Regions from separate parts of the Stutzerimonas sp. CXK-1 genome, predicted to be linked through region 3. Evidence: predicted binding sites of a transcription regulator. Region 3 holds the regulator's gene; each other region holds the start of a gene.

Region 1 (2,261 bases), 1.2 Mb from region 3:
GAAGCTGTTGCCGGCATCCTGAAGGCTGGATTTGCCGGTTGCCAATGCAAGATCGAGGATTGGCAGCGTGCTGCCCCGAATCGAAGCCACACCGCGAATGACGGGTGCTGACTGCGGCATATGGGTCAATTTGGGACAAGGCAGCACTTCCTTGACCTTGAACACGTTGATTCCATAGAGCTGCGCGCCGTCCAGGCGAAACAGCAGCAATTCGAGCCGGTTTTGCCCCACCAGCTGAGTGCGCTGATTAACCGAATCCAAAACACCGGCCATGCCAGTGACCTCTCTGATCAAATGAACGACGTTCGCCACGCGGGCATGTACTTTGCAACCAACACGGCATGAACAGGCGAATGACTATTTCTCGACATCTAACCTCCAGGCGTAAGCAAATACTCGCCTGGCCGGTCCTGCTATTGTCCGTCAGCAACGGCGCGCACGCCGAAGCCATGACTCATCCTGATCAACTTATCGACGCCGCCCGCAGCTTTCTTGAGCAAGCAGTGGACAATTATTTACAGCGTAGCGCCATCGACGGCCGGCGGGAAATTCACTTCAGCCGTCTCGACCCGCGCCTGCGCCTGGCCTATTGCGACGCACCCCTTAGCGCACAATTGGAAAGCCCCGATCAGCCAGTGGGCCGCGTGACCTTGAGAGTCAGCTGTAGCGGTAGCTCACCCTGGTCAGTGTTCGTCCCAGCCCAGGTCAAGCTGTACCGCAAGGTCCTGGTTACCAATAAGGCCCTCCAACGCGGCGCGGCACTTGGCGATAGCGATATCAGCGAGGCGGAACGCGACATCTCGCTGCTCACCCAGGGTTACCTGACGACCCCAGCGCAAGTCGCAGGGACCAAACTCACCCGCATCGTGCAACCAGGCCAGGTGCTGACGCCAGCAATGCTGGAGCTGGCCGAGGTAATACGCAGGGGCGACCAGGTCGTTATCTCGGCCGGGAATCAATCGGTCAACGTGCGCATGCCAGGCGAGGCGTTAACCGACGGAGCGCCTGGCGAGCAGATCCGCGTGAAGAATCTTCGCTCGGGGCGTATAGTCAGAGCTCGCGTGACCGGCCCCGGGCAGGTCGAGGCCGCGATGTAACGCGTCACAGGCTCGACGCTTTTCTCCGCGGCGCCAGAAAAAATACTAAAGTTTCAGCACGCCACGCCGAAAGCCAGGCAAGCGTACTGATTCTCGAGGTTTGCATCATGGTTATCGACTTCAACAGACCCAATGGCCCCGCCGGCCCCGGCGCCAGCCGTAGCAATCAGATTCAAGGCAGTGAGCGCCCGACTGCGATGCAACCTTCCGACAACGCGGTGAGCAGCCCGGAGACCGGCGCTGCAGCCGGCGAGCCGGTACAGCTGAGCCCGGAAGCGCAGCGGCTGCAGCAGGCCACCGAGCAGCTCAGTCAGCAGCCGGTCGTCGACCAGGCGCGTGTCGAGCGCATTCGCCAAGCGATTTCCGATGGCACTTATGAGATCGATCCGAAGCGCCTGGCCGCCAAGCTGACCGCCTTCGAATCGCAGCAGTAACCCCGAGGTAGATCCAGCCAGGCTCGAAATGCACGACGATAATCTGCTGCAACAACTTGTCGATGACATCGATACCGCCCAGCAACTGCTCGAACTGATCGAGCACGAACTCGCGGCACTCGCCGAGCGAAACCTGGCCGAGCTGGAAATTATTCTGACGAAAAAGCAGCCTCTGTTAGCGCTGCTCGGTCAGCATGGCGTCGAGCGCAGCAGGATGCTCACTGAGCGCCAGTTGAGCAATGACCGTAGCGGGCTGGAAGCGTTTGCTTCGATCTCCTCGCAGGGTGACGCCATTCTGGCCCGCTCGTCCGAGCTTGAGGCGCTGCTGCAAGACTGCCAAGCCGCCAACGAACGCAACGGGCGACTGATTCGCGCCAATCAGGGTGCCGTCGGCAGCTTGCTCGCCATTCTGCAAGGCAGCAACGAAACGCCCGACCTGTACAATCGTCGTGGCGCCACCGCCAGAAGCAGCCAGCACCGGCCGCTGAGCCAGGCGTGACCATTACAACTCTAAGGATGCTCGGGCCCAGGCCCGTTACGCAGCATTGCCTAGTGCTGGAGAACAGCGGACGTGTCGAATCCGTTCTTTGACGAAGCCGGTCCGCAACCCCCGAAGGTTCTGACCGCCCCACTCGAAATACAGGCCAATCTCAAGCAGCTGCTGGACAACAACGTTCCTGTCAGCATCCGCTTTCTGGAGCGCAATCAGCGCTATCAGAGCTATTTAATC
Region 2 (2,261 bases), 1.8 Mb from region 3:
CCGGCCTTTGACTGGCGGCGCCTGCGCGCTGCGGCGATCGTTTGTTGAGCCCAACCGAACAAGGACCTGGCCATGAGTTTTCTGGTGATGTTGCTGGCACTGCTGGTGGAGAAATTCTCCGACTGGCGCGGGCGTATCCAGCACGATGCTCCCTGGCTGGCGCAGTTGCGTCGCCTGGAGAACAACCCCCGCCTGGCCGCTGCGCCCTGGCTGCTACTGGCGATCCTGGTGCTGCTGCCGGTACTGCTGCTCGGCCTGCTGCTGATGGCGCTGCAGCCGCTGGCCTATGGCTGGCTGTTGCTGCCGCTGCACCTGCTGGTGTTGCTCTATTCGCTCGGTCGCGGGCATGCCAAGCGCGAGCTGGGGCCGTTCCGCGACGCCTGGCGCCGCGGTGATCTGGAAGCCGCCGAACTCGTGGCCGAACGGGATCTCGAACTGAGCGCTGACAGCCCCGACGAGCTGTCGCGGGCGGTCGAGCATCGGCAGCTCTGGCGCGGTTATCAGGACTTCTTCGCAGTGGTGTTCTGGTACCTGCTGCTGGGGCCGATGCTGGCGCTGGCCTACCGGCTGCTGGCGCTGGCCGAGCGGCATGCGCGGGTCGAGGCGGTGCGCGAACAGGCCGCCCAGCTGCGCCACGGCCTGGACTGGCTGCCAGTGCGCGTGCTGGTGGCGAGCTTCGCGCTGGTCGGCAACTTCAGCGCAGCCAGCCGTGTGCTGCTGCAGGAACTGCTCAACTGGGACATCCCGGCGTGCCGTCTGCTGGCCGAGGCCGGCCCGCTGGCCGCCGACCTGCCAGCAAGCTCATCGCACGACGCCGTTGCCCGGCTGGATATCCTCGCGGCGCTGCTGGTGCGCTCGCGGGTGCTCTGGTACGCGGCCGTCGCGCTCTGGGTGATTCTCCTCTGAGGCACGAATGCCTCGCCATCGTTGCCGTCGATGAAGGCTCTGGCACGGGCCTTCCGACGCGGTCCTCTGCCTGGCGACGTTGCACTGTCATTTGGCCATTACCTTAAGTTACACAGCGCCCAACCGATATCCCGTATAAGTCGGCTCGATCCTCCTGACGAACCCTGCTGTGGCCCCATGCCGCAAGCACATACCAATAAGACCTGGGAGACGTCGTGTGAAAAGCCTGTTGTATCCAGCAGTCGCATTCATGAATCGCCTGAGCTTCGGCATGAAGTTCAGCTTGGTCAGTCTTCTGTTCTTCGTTCCCATGGCGCTGACCAACTTCTATCTGGTCCGCGACTCCTATCGCGAATTCGTCGGGACCCGCAGCGAGCTGCAGAGCCTCGAGCTGCTCGGCGCCGCGCTTCGCCTGCGGCGCGACCTGGAGGACTGGCACGACCTGGTGCAGGTCGAGGCGATCATTGGCCAGACCGGCAACGTGCAGACCCTCAACGCTCGCCTGCAGGATGTCGAGGGGCGGCTGGCCAGCGGCCTGCAGGCGTTGCAGCCGGTGAGCAGCGATCCGCAGCAGGTCACCGAATTCAATACCCGCCGCGATCAGATGCAACGCGCACTCGGCGAGGCCCAGGCCGAGCAATCGCTGCAATCCAAGGCGGCGATGGCCGGCAGTCTGCTGGGTAGTTCGCAGGTCATCATCAAGCTGATCGCCAGCCAGTCGGGGCTCAGCCAGGATGCCGAGCGCGAAGTGCGCCTGCTCGCCGAACTGCTGACCAGCGTCACGCCGACCATCACCTCGGTGCTGGGTGAAGGGCGTGCCGTGGGGGCCTACACCTTTGGTCAGGGTTATCTCAACTCCGAGGCCAGCAACATCCTCGATGGTCTGGTGCAGGAGCTGGAAAAACTGCAGACGCAGTACCAGGCGCAGCTGCAGGACGCCGTCGACAGCTCGTCGGCCGCGCGCGCGCGCCTGGCCGAGCTGGCGGCGCTGAGCGGTGCCTCGCTGGGCGCGAGCAGCGAAATCATCCAGGATGAAGTGATCCTCGCCGATGCACTGGACCGCCCCTGGGATGCGTTCTATGAGCGCATCAACAACGAGATGGCCAAGACCTACGAACTCAACGACGCGGTGCTCGATTTCCTCGATCAGCGCCTGCAGCAGCGCCTGGCCGACAAGCGGCTGCTGATGGGACTGCTGCTCGCGGCATTGGTGGTGGTGTTCCTGCTGGTTGCCTATCTGTATGGCGCCTTCTACGTCTCGACCCGGGCTTCGCTCAATGCGCTCGGCCGGATCATGGACAAGGTCGCCGATGGCGACATGACGGTGCGTTACCAGGTGGTCAGCCGCGACGAGC
Region 3 (2,261 bases):
TGCCCTCGCGGCGTTGCTGCTTCAGCCGTTGACGCGCTCGAAGATCTTCTCGATCTTTTCCTTGAGCACCTGGGCGGTGAAGGGCTTGACCACATAGCCGTTGACCCCGGCCTGGGCCGCTTCGATGATCTGATCGCGCTTGGCTTCAGCGGTGACCATCAGTACCGGCAGATGCTTGAGGCGCTCATCGGCACGCACCTGGCGCAGCAGGTCGATGCCGCTCATGCCGGGCATGTTCCAGTCAGTCACCAGAAAATCGAAACTGCCGCTCTTGAGCATCGGCAAGGCCGTGGTGCCGTCGTCGGCCTCGGCCGTATTGGTGAACCCCAGATCACGCAAGAGGTTCTTGATGATGCGTCTCATCGTCGAGAAGTCATCGACGATGAGGATTTTCATGTTCTTGTCCAAGTCGACCTCCGTAATTCCAAAATCTCGGCAACCGAGCACGTCTCGCAGCAATACAGTCGATCAGGCGGCACGCCACTCGCCAAGGCGCGCCCGCAGACGCGCGGCACACTGGCTATGCAGCTGGCTTACGCGCGATTCGCTGACGCCCAGCACTTGACCGATTTCTTTCAAATTCAGCTCTTCGTCGTAATACAGCGACAGCACCAGCTTTTCCCGCTCGGGCAGATTGGCGATGGCATCGGCCAGGGCCTGCTGAAAACGCTCGTCTTCGAGGTCGCGGAAGGGTTCCGGGTGCGCGCTGCCGGCATCCTCGTTCAGTTCGCCGTGCTCGCCTTCCTGCAGCAGATCGTCGAAGCTGAAAAGCCGGCTGCCAAGCGTATCGCCCAGAATCCCGTAGTACTCGTCGAGGCTCAACTTAAGTTCGGCCGCAACCTCGTGATCTTTAGCGTCACGCCCGGTTCTGGCTTCGATGCCGCGGATCGCCTCGCTGACCATGCGCGAGTTGCGGTGCACCGAACGGGGCGCCCAGTCGCCCTTGCGCACCTCGTCGAGCATGGTGCCGCGGATGCGGATGCCGGCGTAGGTTTCAAAGCTGGCGCCCTTGCCCGAGTCGTATTTCTTTGCCGCTTCCAGCAGCCCGATCATCCCTGCCTGGATGAGGTCGTCGACCTGCACGCTCGCCGGAAGGCGGGCCAGCAGGTGGTAGGCGATGCGCTTGACCAGCGGGGCGTACTGATCGATCAGGCGATATTGCGCATCCTTTTCGTGTGCCTTGCTGTAATACATAGCGGATCCGGCAGTTTTCATTCGTGGTTCCCGGCAGTGCCTGGATTGATCAGTCGCTCGACGAAGAACTCCAGGTGCCCACGCGGGGTGGCAGGCAATGGCCAGGTATCGACCTTCTGCGCAATGGCCTTGAACGCCAGCGAGGACTTCGCCCGAGGATAGGCATCGTAGACGGCGCGCTGCTTCTGCACGGCCTTGCGCACCGACTCATCGTAGGGAATCGCGCCGACATATTGCAGCGCGACATCGAGAAATCGCTCGGTGACCTTGGTCAGCTTGGCGAACAGGTTGCGGCCTTCCTGCGGCGCGTGGGCCATGTTGGCCAGCACACGGAAGCGGCTGATGCCGTAGTCGCGATTGAGCAGCTTGATCAGCGCATAGGCGTCGGTGATGGACGTCGGCTCATCGGTGACCACCAACAAGACTTCCTGGGCGGCACGCACGAAGCTCACCACGGCATCGCCGATACCGGCGGCGGTGTCGATGATCAGCACATCGAGCTCATCGCCCAGCTCGCTGAAGGCCTGGATCAGACCGGCATGCTGCAGGGTCGAGAGCTGGACCATGCTCTGGGTACCGGAGGCGGCCGGCACGATGCGGATGCCGCCTGGCCCCTGGATGAGCACGTCACGCAGGTCGCACTCACCGGCGATCACATCGGCCAGCGTGCGTTTGCTGGTCAAACCCAGCAGCACATCGACGTTGGCCAGGCCGAGGTCGGCGTCGAGCAATACGACGCGGCGACCGAGATCGGCCAGGGCCAGTGCCAGATTGACCGACACATTGGTCTTGCCGACGCCACCTTTGCCGCCGGTCACCGCAATCACCTGTACGGGATGCATACCCATCTTCAAACGCCCATATGTAGCAGGCCCAAGGGGCCGACGATGCGCCTTGCGGACGCATCAGGTTTATTCGATTGCCAGCGCGCGCTCAACCCGCCCGCCGCGACGATTCGTTGTACAAGCCGGCGAACATGTCCGCCATGGTTTCCTCGCTCGGCTCTTCGTCCGACTGCAAACTGACAGCGCGACTGACCAGTTGGTGGCTGCGCGGCAGATGCAGGT

What was found. The regulator FliA, encoded in region 3, starts transcription of late flagellar genes. The targets are predictions, from matches to a motif close to CTAAAGTTTNNNNNNNNNNNGCCGNTAA.
Region 1: flgM (flagellar biosynthesis anti-sigma factor FlgM) is a predicted target of FliA. The motif match lies at 1,143-1,170, and genes of this name have one in related genera.
Region 2: AC0KXH_RS03510 (methyl-accepting chemotaxis protein) is a predicted target of FliA. The motif match lies at 1,009-1,036, and genes of this name have one in related genera.

Annotation. Positions count from the first base shown of each region.
Region 1 covers NZ_CM173217.1:1,394,272-1,396,532, reverse strand. The annotation lists gene AC0KXH_RS06630 (chemotaxis protein CheV) at 1-273, opposite strand, end outside; gene flgA (flagellar basal body P-ring formation chaperone FlgA) at 342-1,097, shown strand; gene flgM (flagellar biosynthesis anti-sigma factor FlgM) at 1,295-1,531, shown strand; gene AC0KXH_RS06615 (flagella synthesis protein FlgN) at 1,560-2,030, shown strand; gene AC0KXH_RS06610 (flagellar brake protein) at 2,103-2,261, shown strand, end outside.
Region 2 covers NZ_CM173217.1:737,017-739,277, forward strand. The annotation lists gene ampD (1,6-anhydro-N-acetylmuramyl-L-alanine amidase AmpD) at 1-48, shown strand, start outside; gene ampE (regulatory signaling modulator protein AmpE) at 73-906, shown strand; gene AC0KXH_RS03510 (methyl-accepting chemotaxis protein) at 1,124-2,261, shown strand, end outside.
Region 3 covers NZ_CM173217.1:2,574,221-2,576,481, forward strand. The annotation lists gene AC0KXH_RS12045 (chemotaxis response regulator CheY) at 22-396, opposite strand; gene fliA (RNA polymerase sigma factor FliA) at 469-1,194, opposite strand; gene fleN (flagellar synthesis regulator FleN) at 1,212-2,042, opposite strand; gene flhF (flagellar biosynthesis GTPase FlhF) at 2,128-2,261, opposite strand, start outside.